2 regions of the Lentilactobacillus hilgardii genome follow, and region 1 is predicted to be linked to the other one. Evidence: a T-box and tRNA genes for the amino acid it is inferred to sense, from the RefSeq annotation. Region 1 holds a T-box; the other holds one or more tRNA genes.
What was found. A T-box is a leader RNA that pairs with one kind of tRNA and senses whether it is charged. The one in region 1 lies ahead of leuS (leucine--tRNA ligase), so its partner is inferred to be a tRNA-Leu.
Positions count from the first base shown of each region.

Region 2: it encodes a tRNA-Leu, which carries the amino acid that the T-box ahead of leuS (leucine--tRNA ligase) is inferred to sense. The anticodon was not compared.

Region 1 is NZ_CP047121.1:1,877,775-1,886,925, reverse strand. It holds gene GQR93_RS08855 (MDR family MFS transporter) at 1-1,129, shown strand, start outside; gene GQR93_RS08850 (class I SAM-dependent methyltransferase) at 1,185-1,760, opposite strand; gene GQR93_RS08845 (phosphatase PAP2 family protein) at 1,757-2,398, opposite strand; T-box leader at 2,507-2,719, shown strand; gene leuS (leucine--tRNA ligase) at 2,793-5,213, shown strand; gene GQR93_RS08835 (acyltransferase family protein) at 5,387-6,412, opposite strand; gene GQR93_RS08830 (putative polysaccharide biosynthesis protein) at 6,617-8,266, shown strand; gene GQR93_RS08825 (NAD(P)H-hydrate dehydratase) at 8,360-9,151, opposite strand, start outside.
Region 2 is NZ_CP047121.1:2,027,509-2,036,659, reverse strand. It holds gene GQR93_RS09595 (calcium-translocating P-type ATPase, PMCA-type) at 1-2,363, shown strand, start outside; gene GQR93_RS09590 (hypothetical protein) at 2,387-2,818, shown strand; gene GQR93_RS09585 (Tex family protein) at 3,262-5,430, shown strand; gene GQR93_RS09580 (SprT family protein) at 5,458-5,919, shown strand; gene thrB (homoserine kinase) at 5,984-6,862, shown strand; tRNA gene GQR93_RS09570 (tRNA-Leu) at 6,967-7,052, shown strand; gene GQR93_RS09565 (HAD family hydrolase) at 7,288-7,917, shown strand; gene GQR93_RS09560 (PTS sugar transporter subunit IIA) at 8,016-8,435, shown strand; gene GQR93_RS09555 (PTS system mannose/fructose/N-acetylgalactosamine-transporter subunit IIB) at 8,432-8,944, shown strand; gene GQR93_RS09550 (PTS sugar transporter subunit IIC) at 8,956-9,151, shown strand, end outside.

The sequences.
Region 1 (9,151 bases):
CGCTAATACGATTATTGCTGATATATATCCTCTTGAAAAAAGGGCCCAAGTATTAGGGCTAAATAGTTCGGCTTGGGGCATTGCTTCCGTTATCGCACCATTGCTTGGTGGATTTATTGTCGATAATCTCAGCTGGCACTGGATCTTTTTTATTAACTTGCCAATCGGGATAATTGTATTATTAATGATTCAATTTTTCTTACATGAGGAAAAGAGAAAGATTGAAAGCAAAATGGATATTGGCGGAACGGCTTGGCTGACAATTATGTTGTTAGCTGTCATGTACGCTTTTCAAGTGATTGGACAAACGCCGATTCGCTGGGAAATCGTAGCAGGCTGTACAATACTGACAATTGTGTCGGCAATGATGTTTATCAGAAAAGAGCGACTGGCATCCGACCCATTAATTCCAATGGAACTTTTTGGGAATCGGACTTTTGTCGTTCAAAATTTGGTAATTGCTTTAATGAGTGGCTTTTTGATTGCTTACGAAGTTTATTTACCGGACTGGACGCAGGGAATCTTGGGACTTCGGGCATCAATGGCAGGATTTGCTGTGACACCAAGTTCCTTGATGTGGATCGTTGGATCATTTGTAGCGGGAAAATTATTGGTAAAATTATCACCCTCCCAAATCATTAATATTAGTTTGGCTTTTATTCTGATCGGTGCCATTACGATGGTAGTGATACCCGCATACACGCCATTTACAGCATTTTTATTGATATCGACTATTTGTGGTATAGGATTTGGATTAACCACCACTACGTCTATTATCAGTGTCCAAAACGTTGTTAAACCGACTGAAATCGGAGTTGCAACTTCTTTTAATACGCTTTGCCGGACGCTTGGGCAGACGTTAATGATTTCTGTTTTTGGAATTGTGATGAATATGACAATGCTTCGAGGTGTCCGTCAAACAGATGGTGCAACGCTAAAAATGATGGATAAGCTCATTAATCCGCAAACCGCTAATGAACTGTCCGGCGCGATCCTACCAAAATTAAGGATGATTTTATATAGTTCGCTTCACAACGTTTTCGTTGTAGGATTAATATTGATTTTAACCGCATACGCCATTAATTGGTTTGATCGAAAAAAGACAGATGTACAGGATCAAAGGCCATAAAAACGCCTTATTTCCAATCAAGTGAAGAAGTGGCTGAAAATAAGGCGTTATGAAATTATTTTAATTTTTGAATGGCGAGAACAAATGGTGGTTCATGTGCCTGATTCACAAAACTGTAATTCAAGACAGCAAAGTTTTTTTGTGGTAAATTCTGGCAAAAATTAACAACAGATTTTTCCTCTTTTTTGCCACCTGGATGGCCGTAATAAATCACCATCACAACCAGTCCACCTATCTGTAATTTTTTTAAACACGCTGTTAATGCTGTTAATGTGGATGTACTTTTTGTGATAATTGATTTATCGCCACCCGGCAAGTAACCTAAATTGAAGATAGCGGCTGAAATTCTAACGTTGTCGTCTAAAATATTGTCAATTTCAGCATGGCTTTTTTTATATAGTTGAACATTTTGGAGACTGGAAAGATTTTTTTTGAGTAAGCTAATAGTATGTTGTAAGGCCTGTTGCTGAATATCAAAACCATACACTGTCCCGTTTTCGCCTACTAATTTGGCCAACAATAATGTGTCGTTTCCGTTCCCAATAGTTCCGTCTATCACTTGATCACCGGTTGATACAGCTTCTTTTAAAAGCTGATGACTAAATTGCAGTGCATTTGGTAATTGGTTCATGCTGTCCCTCCCAAAAATCGATTAAAGACAAATTGACTTAGTAATAATAGGCATAGACCTAACGACCAACCGCCTACAACATCACTGGCAAAATGAACACCAACGTAAATTCGACTAATACCAATGAAGAAAATAAGTAATCCAATTAGGATATCAAAGATCACTCGGTAACTTCGCTTTTTTAACAAGTGATTTGCGATAATGATGAGGCTCCCTCCAATCATCATAGCGCTCATCGAATGCCCGCTTGGAAAGCTGGTGGAGTGAACGGTTACTAAATGATGAAGGGTAGGACGTGGGCGATTCACATAGTGTTTGACTAACATGTTGACAGGGCCAGACAGCCCCAGACTGTTGATGACTAGAAAGACCGCAGCCCGGAAATGGTCTGTTAAAGTCAAGATCAGCGTCATGCCGAGTGTGAATGAAATGACCGGTATGACATTGGCTAATTGTGTAAAATGAATGGTTAACAAGGTTAATTTAGGTGTGAGATCACTTCTTACAAACTGACTCACTTGACTGTCAAAGTTACTTATCCAATCAGCGTGGGTTAAGACGCCGCTCATAAAGATCAAGAAAACAATGAAAGCACTAACGCCTAATAAAAATGACTTATTCCGTACTTTTAAGATCATGACTTTCGCTACTTTCGTTTTTAGCTGGAATACCATTATTATAGCACGCACACGTATTGTTTTTTGCATAATGATTTGTTATGATAATAGGCAATAATCTCAATATTAGTGAAAATGAAGAGACGAATTAGTAATGACAAGTTGATTTCAGAAACCGGATGGTTGTTGAGAATTCGGATTAATTTGTGACGAACTCATCGTCGAATGCTTGATTGAATTCAGTAAGTCAGGTCGGTTAATCGCCGTTATCGATCATTAAGTGCTTAATGTCCGTAGTCGACGTTAAGAATATAGGTGGTACCGCGATTAATCGTCCTATAGGAAGTTAAATATGGCTTCTTATAGGGCATTTTTTCGTTAATTTGAAGAATTTTGAAAGGTGGAAGTTGTAAAAATGGCATACAATCATGAAGTAATTGAGCGAAAATGGCAACATTACTGGAAAGAACATAAAACATTTAAAACGTTGGATGATACCAGTAAAGATAAGTACTACGTTTTGGATATGTTTCCTTATCCGTCTGGACAGGGATTACATGTTGGACATCCCGAAGGCTATACGGCAACAGATATTATGGCCAGGATGGCGCGGATGCAGGGGAAGAATGTTCTTCATCCTATGGGGTGGGACGCTTTTGGACTGCCTGCGGAACAATATGCGCTGAAGACGGGGCACAATCCTCGTAGTTTTACTGCTCAAAATATTAAAACATTTAAACGTCAAATTCGCTCGCTTGGTTTTTCATACGATTGGGATCGCGAAATTAATACGACTGACCCGGCCTATTATAAGTGGACACAATGGATCTTTGAACAGCTTTATAAGAAAGGCCTTGCTTACGAGGACAACATAGAAGTCAACTGGGCTCCGGATTTTATGGGTGGTACGGTTGTCGCCAATGAAGAGGTTGTAGATGGCAAAACAGAGCGTGGTGGCTATCCGGTATACCGTGTGCCGATGCGTCAGTGGGTATTAAAGATTACTGCTTACGCTGATCGTTTAATTGATGATCTGGATACTGTAGACTGGCCTGAAAGTATTAAAGAACAACAAAGAAATTGGATTGGTCGTTCGCGTGGGGCAAGTGTCTTCTTTAAGGTAAAAGGTCATGACGATGATCAAATCGAAGTTTTCACAACCCGGCCCGATACTTTATTTGGTGCTACATATATGGTGCTGGCTCCTGAACACGAATTGGTTGACCAAATTACAACTCCCGATCAGAAGTCAGAGGTTGATGCGTACAAGGAAAAGGTTTCACGTAAATCTGATCTGGAACGAACCGATTTAAATAAAGATAAAAGTGGTGTCTTTACGGGTGCTTATGGGATCAATCCTATTAACGGAAAAGAGGTACCAATCTGGATTGGTGATTATGTGCTTGAATCATATGGTACAGGTGCAATTATGGCCGTTCCGGCTCATGATGACCGTGATTATGAGTTTGCCAAGAAGTTCGGCTTACCAATCGTGCCGGTTATTGAAGGTGGCGATGTAGCTGATGCTGCTTATACAGGTGACGGTCCTCACTTTAATTCAGGGTTTATGGACGGCATGAACAAAGAAGATGCCATTAAAGCGGCAATTGACTGGCTTAAGGATCATGATGCCGGCAAAGAGAAAGTTAATTATCGACTTCGAGACTGGATCTTTAGTCGTCAAAGATACTGGGGTGAACCGATTCCTGTTATTCATTGGGAAGATGGTGAAACAACCTTGGTTCCCGAAGATGAATTACCACTTCGATTGCCAAAAGCAAAGGACATTCAAACTTCCGGCGGGAAAGAAAGCCCACTTGCCAACTTGACAGATTGGGTTAACGTTGTTGATAAAAATGGGCGCAAAGGTAAGCGGGAAACCAATACGATGCCACAATGGGCAGGAAGTTCATGGTACTGGTTACGTTATATTGATCCACATAATGATCATGCCATTGCAGATCCGGAGAAATTGAAGTATTGGTCACCCGTTGACCTTTATGTTGGTGGTGCTGAGCATGCCGTTTTGCATCTGCTATACGCAAGATTCTGGCACAAATTCCTGTACGATCTGGGCGTAGTCCCAACACCGGAACCATTCCAAAAATTGGTCAACCAAGGGATGATTTTGGGTACCAACCACGAAAAGATGTCTAAATCAAAGGGGAATGTCATTAATCCTGATGATATTGTCGATGAATACGGTGCTGATACCCTCCGAGTTTACGAAATGTTTATGGGTCCAATTGATGCTGCCAAGCCATGGAGTACTGAAGGTATCAATGGTGCCCATCATTGGTTGGATCGGGTATGGCGTCTCATGATTGATGATAACAATCACTTGCGAGACAGAGTGACAACGATTAATGACGGCCATCTTGACAAAGTTTATAATCAAACCGTTAAGATTGTGACAAATGATTTTGCCCATATGCGATTTAATGTTGGTATTTCACAAATGATGGTTTTCGTAAACGATGCTTATAAGGCAGATGCACTTCCAATTCAATATATGGAAGGGTTCGTTAAGATGCTTTCGCCGTTGGCACCGCATATTGCCGAAGAATTGTGGAACCTATTAGGACATGATGGCACTATTACTTATGAGAAGTGGCCGACCTATGACGCAAGTGAATTGGTTGAGAATACCGTTCAAATGGTTATTCAAGTGAATGGTAAGGTTCGTTCACATCTAAAGATTGCTCGTGATGCAGCTAAAGACAAAGTTGAGTCGGCTGCGAAAAATGATGAGAATGTTAAACGTTATTTGGATGGTAAAACAGTGCGTAAAGTAATTGTTGTTCCAAATAAAATTGTTAATATCGTTGTAAAGTAGAGTTAAGGTCAATAACAACAAGTTAATATAAAAAAGTGATGCATGACTTCTTGGGGCATATGCCGTAAAGTCATGCATCACTTTTTTATATTGACTATTGTTCAAGTTCATTTAATCGATGATGCAATACAAAATGCAATTATGTCTTGACCATTTGTTAAACATCATTGAATTTAACTGACCGCCTTATTTGAAGTTCCCTTAACTTTTCGTTTAATATAACCGTAAAGTAATGATAAAGCGAACGAGATAATAACTGCCAAAATAGTTTCCATGATAGCACTTTTATATCCCATTTCGTCAATAATATCAATGACTGCTTTATGCAGATACATAATACCAAGTGTCTGTTGTCCGAGTAATTGAACCGGTTTAATAATAAACTGTGGGAAGAATCTGCAGAAGTAGTAACTAAAGCTAAAGACGACCATGCAGACTAAAATTGGAATAAACAGAATGTAAGAAACACGGGAAATTGGAATATGATGGAATGTCGCATGGATAATTTTGGATTTCAGAAAGAGTGCAAAATTGAACCGGTCCATATGCTGCATCCAGAAAATCCAAAGTGTAATTAGCGCACAAGGGATCATAATCCATAAATCTTTGACAAATTGTTGAATTTTATGGAAGTACAAATATCCAAATAACATGAAGAATAATGCAATGAAAGCAACATCAAAATCCCATGGAATGTACTTCCATTTAAAGAACCAGACGTGTTTGTAACTGGTTGAAACAATTAATGAAATAAAGGCAATGATAATTTGGTATTCGCGAGTCTTAACGTATGTAATTACGATCGATGTAAGTACCAAAGCCAATAAGTAAACATTAATATACCAGAAGACACTCAGGTAGTGATTGAGTGTTCGGCCGCCCCAAAGCAGTCTGACAAAATAAAATGTTGTATATGACCAACTCTCCCCCCTAACAAAATGGGATAGTAGGATTAAACCGCCACCACAAATCAAATAAGAAATTAATAGCGGCAGAATCCGTTTTTTGAAAAACCCCCACCAATTATTATTGATAATCGGCTTTAAGAAAAATCCCCCCATAATGAAGAAGATCGGCATATGCCACCAATATAAAAAATGAAACATTGTACCGTGGCGTGTCATGGCGTGACCAAACACAACCGCAACAATACCGATTGCTTTAGCAACGTCAATCCATTCGATTCTCTTTTTACTCACAAACTTTTCACCTCTACGATTTTTTAACACATATAGCAATATTTTAGTGCATTTAGAGCCTTAATGACAATACTTTTTGATTACAGTTCCATAAATCGGCCGATGCTTAAGTAATTTTTAATATGTTAACGCCAGATTGCTATTGATCTGAATCTTTATTAAAATATAACGAGTGTAGTAAAGCAGACGAAAGCAGGAACAATCATGATTGATAATAATCAAAGCCACTCGGATAATTCCAGGGAACAAATGTTGTCCGGATCGGCTTGGATGACCGCTGGCAGTATTTTAAGCAGATTTTTAGGTGCCGTTTATATTATTCCGTGGGGAATATGGTTTGGCGATTATTTTTTTCGGGGAAATGCACTATATGGGTTAGGGTACAACATATACAGCTTTTTCCTGATTGCAGCGATTGCCGGTATTCCTTCGGCAATTGCGAAGCAGGTTGCGCATTATAATGCTTTGAATGAGTACGGCATTGGCGTTCAACTATATAAACGGGGCTTGGTATTAGCGATCGGCACCGGTGTTATTTGTGCTGCAGCACTTTATTTTGGTGCACCGTTGATAGATGGCGGAAACGCCAATGTTGTTCCGGTCCTTCATTCCTTAGCCTGGGCAATTTTAATTATCCCAACGATGAGTTTAACCAGGGGATATTTTCAAGGTTACCAACAAATGGCGCCTTCTGCAATCTCACAATTTGTTGAACAGCTGGCTCGGGTTGCCTACATGTTAATAACGGCTTTTCTAATTATGAGAGTGTTCAATGGTAATTGGGTAACCGCAGTCTCTCAATCGACTTTTGCGGCTTTTATCGGTGCGGTTGCAGGCCTGTTGACGTTAGGCTGGTATTATGTCAGTCGGCGTGATACATTTCGCTCTCTGGTTTCAAATAGCAGTAATAAAGTACATGTGGAGCCCAGGACACTTTACCATGAAATCATTACCCAAGCGGTTCCGTTTATTATTTTAGGTGCGGGCATTACAATTTTCATGTTGATTGACCAATTTACCTTTTTTAAAATTATGAGAATGGCGACAAATTATTCCAATGACATGTTATCGGATCTTTACGCAATGTTTGCCGTAAATTCAAATAAGTTGATTATGATTACCATATCGCTGTCTTCCGCACTCGCTATTACCGCTGTGCCAATGTTATCCGTTGCGCTGACAAATGGCGATAAAAAAGAAATTGCCAAGCAAAATTCAACGATTATGGTTTTATTTATGTTTGTCATGATACCGGCGGCTCTTGGGATGGCTGCCATTGCCGGCCCACTGAATCGTTTGTTCTATGGTGTTAATGAGGAAGCGTTAGGAGCAAATATCCTGACGTTTTCATCGATGATTTCGATTCCAATGGGGATGTTTGTGGTCATCTCGGCTGTTATGCAGGGGCTTTCCCAAAATAGACGGGCTGTTAAGTTTTTTGCAGTTGGAACATTAATTAAATTCATTATTCAATGGCCTTGTGTTTACTATCTTGGTGCGTTTGGTCCATTATTATCAACGGCGGTCGGGCTGACGATTGCCAACTGGCTGATTATCAGGTCGTTAAATCGTCAATTTGGATTCGAAAGGAAAAATTTAAATTGGGCTTTTAGAAAAATTGGCCTTTATTCACTGCTCATGTATGTAGTGACACTTGCAGCTGTGTATGGTGCGAATTACCTGGTAGGGTTGGTTTCAACGCCTTTTGGCAGAATTGCCAGTCTTGTTGTGACGGTCATAGGGGTTGCTTTCGGTGGGTACGTTTACGCTTACTTCTGCCTTAAAAGCAGAGTCGCAGATATGGTTTTGGGACCGAGGAGTGCACGATTTAGGCAGCTATTGAGAATTAAATAAAAGGCACTAAAAACGGATTCGACAAATTGGAGATAGGATCCAATGTGCCAAATCCGTTTTGGTTTACTCATAAAATAAGTTGGCAGATTGCCTTTAATCATCGTTTTTGCTTTCCTGATTTTTAAACATAAATTTAGGGAGTGCTTCACTAATTTGATGTGGCAGTACAACGTATTGTTTTTTGGCAAGTTTATCAGCAATTGCGCTATGGGTATAAACGGCGGCTAACGTTGCAGCTGTTTTATTTTCAAATTGTGCGGTAAACCCACCAATTAAGCCGGCAAGGGTATCGCCCATTCCACCAGTAGCTTGTGCAGGTGTTCCTCCAGTGTTTTGATAAACTTTTCCATTTGCATAGACTTCGGTTCTATGTGATTTAACAACAACAATTGCCTTGAGCTGATCTGCAATTTTTTGGTTGGCGGTTGGATTTTGATCCGCAATTTCAATGCCGGAAACCCGCTGCCATTCCATCTGATGAGGGGTCAGAATGTTGAGGGATGATTTAGGTAATGACAGGTGATTGTGAGCGAGTAAAGTCAGAGCCGAACCATCGATAATCAGTGTTTGATTTGTATGAGCTACCTCAAATGTCTTTGTTAATAAAGATAGTGCAATATTGTCCGTTCCCAATCCCGGCCCAATGACGATGACATCCGCACCTTTAATAATTGGTGAAGCCGTTTCAAAGTCGTTATAGTCAACAAACATTGCTTCGGGCAACCAGTCATGCAAACTGGTTTGGTTGGTCGGATCGGTTATTGTCGTGACTAATCCGGCTCCGGAATAAACGGCTGCCAAAGAGGCCATGATGATCGCACCGCCAAAGTTTCGGTTACCGCCAATCAAAGCAATCTTGCCATAAGTTCCCTTAAAACTGTCGGC
Region 2 (9,151 bases), 150 kb from region 1:
AGTCAAAGGCAGAAAATGCAATTGATTCGTTAAAACAGATGTCGGCTCCAATGGCTACAGTGCTGAGAAATGGCCGTGAGACAACGGTTAAAAGTGAAGAGATTGTTCCTGGAGATATTGTTCTTCTTGAAGCAGGAGATGTTGTGCCTGCTGATATTCGATTGATCGAAACAAATACTTTAAAAATTGAAGAAGCAGCTTTAACAGGGGAATCGGTGCCGGTTAATAAGCAGGTTGAGACGATTAATGACACAGATTTGCCACTTGGTGATCGTAAGAATCTTGGCTTTATGAACAGCAATGTAACCTCCGGACGCGGAGTCGGGGTGGTTACCGGCACCGGGATGAACACTGAAGTTGGTAAGATTGCCCATATGTTAAACACAACGGAAGAAGCAACAACGCCTCTTCAAGAAAATCTCAATAAGCTTGGTAAGGTATTGACAATCCTGATTTTAGTTATTGCAGTTATTGTCTTTGGTGTTGGTATGTGGCGAGGCGAGGAAAGCCTGATTAATATGCTGTTAACAGCCATTTCTTTAGCGGTTGCGGCTATTCCGGAAGGCCTGCCCGCTATTGTGACTGTTACTTTGGCAATTGGTACGCAACAAATGGCTCGCCACCGTGCGCTGATTCGAAAATTACAAGCTGTGGAAACATTGGGAAGTACGGATATTATTGCATCGGATAAAACCGGAACGTTGACCCAGAATAAGATGACCGTTGAAAAAGTTTATTTGGATGGTCAACTAAAGGACTATGGCGAAACGAAGCAGTTATTATCAGACAAATTACCACAGATTATGATTTTAAATAACGATACTAAATTTTTGGAAGACGGATTAGGTGGTGATCCAACCGAAACAGCTTTGATTTCGTTTTATTTAAATCATGATTTGCCGGTTCAGGAATTCATTAAAAAGCATCAGCGTTTGGCTGAAATTCCGTTTGATTCTGAACGAAAATTGATGTCAACCTATAACAAAGTTGATGACGGCCAAATTATGATGACGATGAAAGGTGCACCGGACCAACTACTGGCTCGCGTTACCCAAATTCTTGATCATGGTCAAGTTCGGCAAATCACAGATGAAGATAAGCAAAAGATCAGCGAAACAAATCATGAGTTAGCTACGCAAGCATTAAGGGTACTGGCTTTTGCATATCGAATGGTTGATAAGGTACCAACAGAATTAACGAGTGATGCCCAGGAACATGACATGATCTTTACAGGGTTGATCGGCATGATTGATCCCGAGAGGCCCGAAGTAGCGCAAGCAGTTGCAGAAGCAAAGACTGCGGGAATTAAATCTGTCATGATTACCGGAGACCATCAGGATACGGCTCAGGCGATTGCCAAGCGACTCGGAATTCTAGAGAGATCCGATCATTCAACTGATAAGGTCATTAATGGGGCGCAACTGGATGAATTATCAGACAGTCAGTTTGAGAACCAGGTTGAAAACATTGCCGTTTATGCCAGAGTTGCGCCGGAACACAAGGTTAGAATTGTGAATGCCTGGCAAAAGAAGGGTAAAGTTGTTGCGATGACCGGTGACGGTGTTAATGATGCACCGGCGCTAAAAGCGGCTGACATTGGTGTCGGAATGGGAATTACAGGTACTGAAGTTTCGAAAGAAGCCAGCGATATGGTTCTGGCCGATGACAATTTTGCAACAATTGTAACGGCAGTTAAAGCAGGGCGAAAAGTATTTGCCAATATTCAAAAGTCACTTCAATATCTGTTGTCTGCCAACCTGGGAGAGGTTTTGACATTGTTTGTCATGACCATGATGGGTTGGGAGATTTTGGCACCGGTTCAAATTCTTTGGATTAATCTGGTGACAGATACTTTTCCAGCTATTGCATTAGGTGTTGAACCGGCAGAGCCGGGAATTATGAAACGTAAACCACGTGGACGCTCGTCAAATTTCCTGTCGGGCGGGATTATGAGTAATATTCTTTATCAAGGATTCTTTGAAGGCTTTATCACTTTAAGTGTATACGCGTTTGCCATCTTGAATCCGGTTCATTCGTCAGAAGCATTAATTCATGCGGATGCATTGACAATGGCCTATGCAACCCTTGGATTGATTCAATTATTCCACGCATTTAATTCGAAAACGATCCATCAATCCATTTTCAAGGTGGGGCTTTTCAAAAATAAATTCTTTAATTGGGCACTTTTGGGTTCTACATTACTACTAGTGCTTACAATTGTCGTACCGGGATTCAATGATATGTTCCATGTCACTGAATTAGGTCTTTCACAATGGATTGTTGTGATTATTGGCGGATTTATGATCGTTGTTATCTCAGAAGTAGTAAAATATGTACAGCGTCATTTCTTCAATCAACAATAATTTTTAGATGGGGGTCATTCTTTTTGAAACCACAAGACTTAAGAAGATATGCCAAAATTGTTTCCGATATTATCGATTCAACACAATCAAACGGTGAAGATTTAAATGCAGACTACGAAGTGCTGAGAAAATCAATTGATGATAAGACCGTTTCTGACCTTGGTTCAGATAGATTAACACAAATTAAAACTCATTTTCAGTCCGGGACTGATAAGTATCAAGACAATGTAAATAAACTTGAACAGGCACCGGTACCGGTTAAAATACTGGGTAAACATAAAATACTGGTCAGAGCCTATGCGGATTATGCGGATGCATGTCAGGATATGACAGACAGCTTAAATCCTGAAGATGCATCGATTGATGCCGAAAAATTCAATCGATCAGAAAAAGACCAGGAAAATCACATTGCAAAAGTCTCTGACGTTACGACAAGAATTATGGGAATGTTATAAAAAGTGTGCGAATCTAATCTGGAATAAACCGGAGTGTAAGCCAACACCCATCAAATTCCTGTTTTGGGGATTTGATGGGTGTTGGTTTACATGCAGGTTTATGATTAGAGGAGCAGTCCTAAAAAAAGTGTGCGAATCAAAGCGGTTAGCATCCGGAGCATAAGGCGTCAAATTGGGAAATCACGACCTTTGATTTTTCAATTTGATCCCTTATGAGGAGTGATGCTGCTTTGAGGAGCAGTCCTAAAAAGTGTGCGAATCAAAGCGGTTAATAGTCGATTTTAGGCCGTAATGAGCATTTCTTTATAGTGTGACATAAATTTGAGAACCTTTTTCTTCTCCCAAATATGGGGTTTGAAGAAGGTTCTCTTTTTGGTTCAACTTATTTTGACCATTTGGCATGATATAATGAAAGCTAGATTAATAATGAGGTGGGTTATTTCATGGACATGACGCTTGCTGAGAAAATACAGCATGATTTACCGAAGATTCGCGTAAAACAAATAGCTGAAACGCTGAAAATGCTTGAAGAAGGGGATACGGTTCCTTTTATTGCCCGGTATCGAAAAGAACGGACATCAAACTTGGATGAAGTTGAAATTCGAGATATTCAAGCCTCGGCTCATAGAATCCAAACGTTGGATAAACGTAAGGATGAGGTTATTAAGATTATTGAAGAGCAAAGGGCATTAACGCCTAAACTCAAAAAACAAATTGAGACGGCAACCGTTCTTCAACAGGTTGAAGATCTTTATTTGCCGTACAAGCAGAAACGGCGTACAAAAGCGACCATTGCCAAAGAAAAGGGACTTTTACCCTTGGCAAAGGCGGCAACTAGTTTTGACAATGAACTTGATAACAAAATTAGTCAGGCAATTGATCCTGATAAAGACCTTTCCGATCGAGAAACGGTTATTTCTGGAATCCATGAAATCATTGCCGAAGAAGTTGGGGACAGCGCTAATTTTCGAAAGTGGATTCGGCAAAACACAAATCGTTATGGGGTCATGACAACGAAAGTTAAGCGTGGCGCTAAAGAAAAGGATGAGACCGGCACTTACCAACAGTATTATGATTTTACCCAGTCTGTCAGAGAAATACCGTCCTATCGAACGTTAGCAATTAACCGCGGTGAAAAAGAAGGCATTTTAAATGTCAAAATCACAGTTAACGAAACACCGATTAATTGGTATCTGACATCAAACATGATTGGAAAGCATTCGGGATTGGCAGCCGACATTGTTAAAGATGCAACCTTAGACGGGTATCAGCGATTCATTGGACCCGCAATTGAACGTGAGATTCGAAAGGAATTGAGCGAAAAAGCGGCTGAGCATGCCATTGATATTTTTGGTAAAAATTTATATAACCTGCTGATGCAGGCACCCTTAAAAGGACGAATCGTAATGGGATTTGATCCTGCGTATCGTACTGGATGCAAATTGGCTGTCGTTGATTCAAATGGCAAATATCTGGATAAGACAGTGATTTACCCGCATAAGCCAGCCAGTGAGGCAAAACGAAAGGCTGCTGAAGGGTTATTTATTGATTTCATTAATAAAAACCACGTTGAAATGATTGCAATCGGAAACGGGACTGCCAGCCGGGAGTCGGAACAATTTGTAGCGAATGCAATTAAGAAAATAGATGCGCCGGTTTATTACGTCATTGTTAATGAAGCAGGTGCATCCGTATATTCTGCCAGCAGGGTTGCTCGTGAGGAGTTTCCAGATTTCAGTGTTGAACAGCGGTCTGCCGTCAGCATTGCTAGAAGAATTCAGGATCCATTGGCAGAACTGGTTAAAATTGATCCCCAAGCAATTGGAGTTGGTCAATATCAACACGATGTCCCTCAAAAACAACTTGGTGAAAAACTGGATCAGGTTGTTGAAACCGCGGTTAATCAAGTTGGTGTTAATTTGAATACCGCAAGTCCGGATCTTTTGGTTCATATTTCAGGATTAACTAAGTCAACGGCTAATAATATCGTGAAATTTCGGAACGAATCAGGAAAGTTTAGCAATCGAACGGATTTAAAAAAGGTTCCAAGATTAGGTCCTAAAGCATTTGAACAATCAGTTGGATTTTTAAGGATTATTAATGGCAGTAATCCGCTTGATAATACGGATATTCATCCTGAGAGTTATTCAGCCGCAACTAAATTACTTTCACAATACGACCTTACAATTAATGATTTAGGGAAACCGATTGTGGCTGAAAAATTAGTCCATTTGGATTTACCTGTGGTTGCGCAAACAATTGATATTGGAGAAGAAACTTTAAGGGACATCGTTAAAGGAATTGAGACACCAGGCAGGGATTTACGGGATGATATGCCGACACCCTTGTTAAAAAAAGATGTTTTGACCATGGAAGACCTCAAGCCCGGAATGAAGCTTCAGGGAACGGTTCGAAACGTTGTCGACTTTGGTGCTTTTGTGGACATTGGCGTTAAGCAGGATGGCTTGGTGCATATTTCCAAAATGAGCAAAACGTTTGTTAGAGATCCCAGTAAGCTGGTTTCGGTAGGTGATATTGTAACGGTTTGGATAGATTCAGTAGATGTCGATCGGCATCGAATTCAATTGTCAATGATTGAACCTGCTGATTAGGTTCAGAGGTTTAGAAAGGATTTTCTCGTGACAGATCAACAATTACAGCGTTTAGTGGAAAAAGTATCGCTTCAATTTTTTGCTAAACCTTTTAATCACCACGCTTATTTTAATCATCGCTTGAAAACAACGGGCGGTCGGTATCACTTGGACTCGCATGATATTGATATTAATCCTAAAATGGATGATCACGGTACCCATGATGTTTTAATCGGGATCATTAAGCATGAGTTATGCCACTACCACCTACACTTAGCAGGCTATTCAGGAAAACATAATACAAAAGAGTTCAAACAATTGTTAAAAGCGGTCGGGGGATCCAGATATGCACCCAGGCTGTCGGAAAATGAAAGAAGAACCCCGTTTAGGTATTTTTATCGATGCCCTCATTGTGGCTTAGAGTATCATAGAAAGAGAAAGATTGATTTGAAGCGGTATGTTTGCGGAAGATGTCGAAGTCAATTACGCTTGATTTCAGCAAGTGCTTAGTCATTAATAGGTAATAGATAAGATTCTGTTTGGATAAATCATTGTGATTAGGGAGATGTGTTCGATGGCAAAAATTATTATTCGAGTTCCGGCCACTTCTGCTAATGTCGGTTCAGGAATGGATTCTGTTGGAATTGCACTTCATATGTACTATACCGTTATCGTGGAGGAGGAAACCGATCACTGGAAAGTCAATCATGCATTGGGGAGCGATATTCCCACTGATGAGCGTAATTTGATTGTGCAGACTGTTTTGAAAGTTGACCCTGATATTCATCCTCATCAGTTGACTGTTATTTCTGATGTTCCGATTGCTCATGGATTGGGATCAAGTACGACAGCGGTGGTTGCCGGAATAAAGATTGCAAACGCGCTGGGAAGTCTAGAGTTACCACTGGATGATCAGATAACGATGGGGGCAAAATTTGAAACTCATCCTGAAAACGTTGCTGCCGCAATGTTGGGTGGGCTGGCTGTCTCAACATTTGATGGAAAGCACGCGATTGCAACAAAGCTGGAATTACCCGACCTTTATGCATTAGTTTATATCCGACCGGATGGTTTAAGTGAAGCTCAAAGTCGCAAGAAACTTCCTCAAACAATTGCTTATCAAACTGCGGTTAGGGCAAGCAGTAAGGAAAATGTATTTATTGCACTGGTAGGACAGGGGAAATTTGATAAGGCGGTCTCTTTAATTGAAGATGACCAGTTCCACGAACCTTATCGTAAAGACTTAGTTCCCGAAATGGCTGTGATTAAAGAGACAGCTCATGAGTTGGGCATTTACAGCACCTATTTATCCGGAGCAGGGCCGACAGTTGCAACACTTGGCGAAAAATCAGCGTTAACGCAATTGAGAATTGAATTACAGGAAAAAAATTTAAATGGCAGTTTGAGATTATTGGAAGTCGATGAACAAGGTGCAACTGTTCGCGGCGAATAGGGCTTGTGTGACTTGAAAAACGAATAAAATAAGGTTAATCGTGAATATTTTTCAAAAATAGATTGTCATCCTACGAAATTTTTGTTATAATTTTATTCGTTGATGCGGCCATGGCGGAATTGGCAGACGCGCAAGATTAAGGATCTTGTCGGGAATTATCCCGGTGGAAGTTCGAATCTTCTTGGCCGCATATCTAAGTTCGAGTCATTACTTTTAGTAGTGGTTCGGACTTTTTTCATGCAAAACTTTGTGAGAAAATTTCAAGATGGCTCATGTTAATCCGATCTTTCAGAAAGTAAGTGAAAAAGTATTGTGAAGAAAAATGGGATTAGTTAATGAATATGATTGCCGATTTGGCAGGATCGAGTTATGTTGGAAGTAGAAGAAGCAAAAGATAATGAGGTTTAAGGGAGATTTGAACAGAGATGAATGATTATATTTTTGATGTTGATGGCACATTAATTGATACAGAAAAAATGTACCTGTTGCCGCTTCACAAAACGTTACGGGCCAATGGCTATAACGTTAGTTATGATGATGTCAAAAAGGTATTTGGCATTACGGCTTCGGATGCACTTAAAATCTTAGGTGTTAAAGACGTTGAAGCTGTGCGAAAACAATGGTTTGATCAAATTAAAAATTATAAAGATGATGCTAAGGTATATGATGGCATTATCGATAGCTTGGCGAAACTTCATGCTGATAAAAACAATCGTCTTGCAATTGCAACTTCAAAAATAGAAGATGAGTTTCATCGCGATGTGACAAGATTTGGATTGGATGACTATTTTGGCGCATTTGTCTTTTCAAATGAAATCAAACACGGTAAACCAGCTCCCGATTTGATCCTTAAGGGCATTGAAAAGTTAAATGCGGATCCTAAAGCAACTATTTATATTGGTGATACGATCTATGATCTGCAGGCAGCACATGCAGCTCACGTTGCTTTTGGACTTGCAGGCTGGCGAACCAAAAAAACCGTTGATTTTGCTAATAGTGATTATTATTTTGAAACACCAGCGGATTTGTTAACGATTGGAAGTTTGGCTGAATGAGCTTTAATGGTAGCCGTGTTATATTTGATTTAACAATTGATGAAGGTTCAGTAGTGTTCAACTGTTTTTAAGTTGATTTGGAAGGGACAGTGAAATAAGTGATTTCAATTATCGTTGCCAGTCATGGCGAATTTGCAGAAGCACTAATTCATACTTCAGAAATGATTGCCGGCAAGCAGCAGAATGTAGCCGCGGTGACATTGGCACCAAGTGATGGCATTGATGCGCTGGAAAGTAAATTTAAAGATGTTTTTAAAAAGTTGCCAAGAAATGATGTATTGATTCTAACCGATTTATGGGGTGGTTCACCCTTTAATGCGGCCTCCAAGTTCGTGGCTGAAGATCCGGCACACAATGCTTTAATTGCCGGTGTGAATTTACCTTTATTGTTGGAAGCTTATATGATCAAAGATCAGAGTTTATCAAAGGTAGTTGATCATTTAACCAACGTTGCTGCAAGTTCTATTAAACAGTTTGAATTACCGGATCAAAGTGATGGGGAGGATGACTTGCTATGACAATGGATATTCGTTTAGCCAGAGTTGACAGCCGACTTCTGCATGGCCAGGTTGCAACTTTCTGGACGAGATATGTAAAGCCTAATCGGATTATGGTTGTTTCGGATACTGTTGCAAAAGACAATCTCAGGAAAACATTGATTACGCAGGTGGCACCGCCTGGTGTTCGGGCAAATGTCGTTTCCGTGAATAAAATGATTCGAGCCTATTTTGATGCTCGGTTTGATTCATTTAATACATTACTTCTAACGGAAAATGTCAAAGACATGCTGCGATTAGCTGAAGGTGGAGTAAATTTCAGCAAAATTGGTATCAACGTTGGTAGTATTGCATACGAAGACGGGATGACAATGATTACCGATGCAGTTGCCATGAATGATGATATTGCAAAACAGATTCAGACACTGACAAATGACTTTCACTTGGAAGTAACGGCTCAAAAGATCCCCGCTGATAAAAAAATTAATTTAGTGAATTTAATCAAAAAAAAGAATTTTAAGGTCGATTAGAAGGTAAAATAATGGGAATCATTTCTGGGGTACTTGTCTTATTAGTAGCTTTTTTTGTGGGAATGGATGGTATTTTGGATGAATGGCAACTTTTCCAACCATTGGTTGCCTGTACATTAGTCGGAGCGGCAACTGGGAACATAAGCGCGGGAATTTTGCTTGGCGCAACTTTGCAAATGATTACAATTGGCTGGATGAATGTTGGTG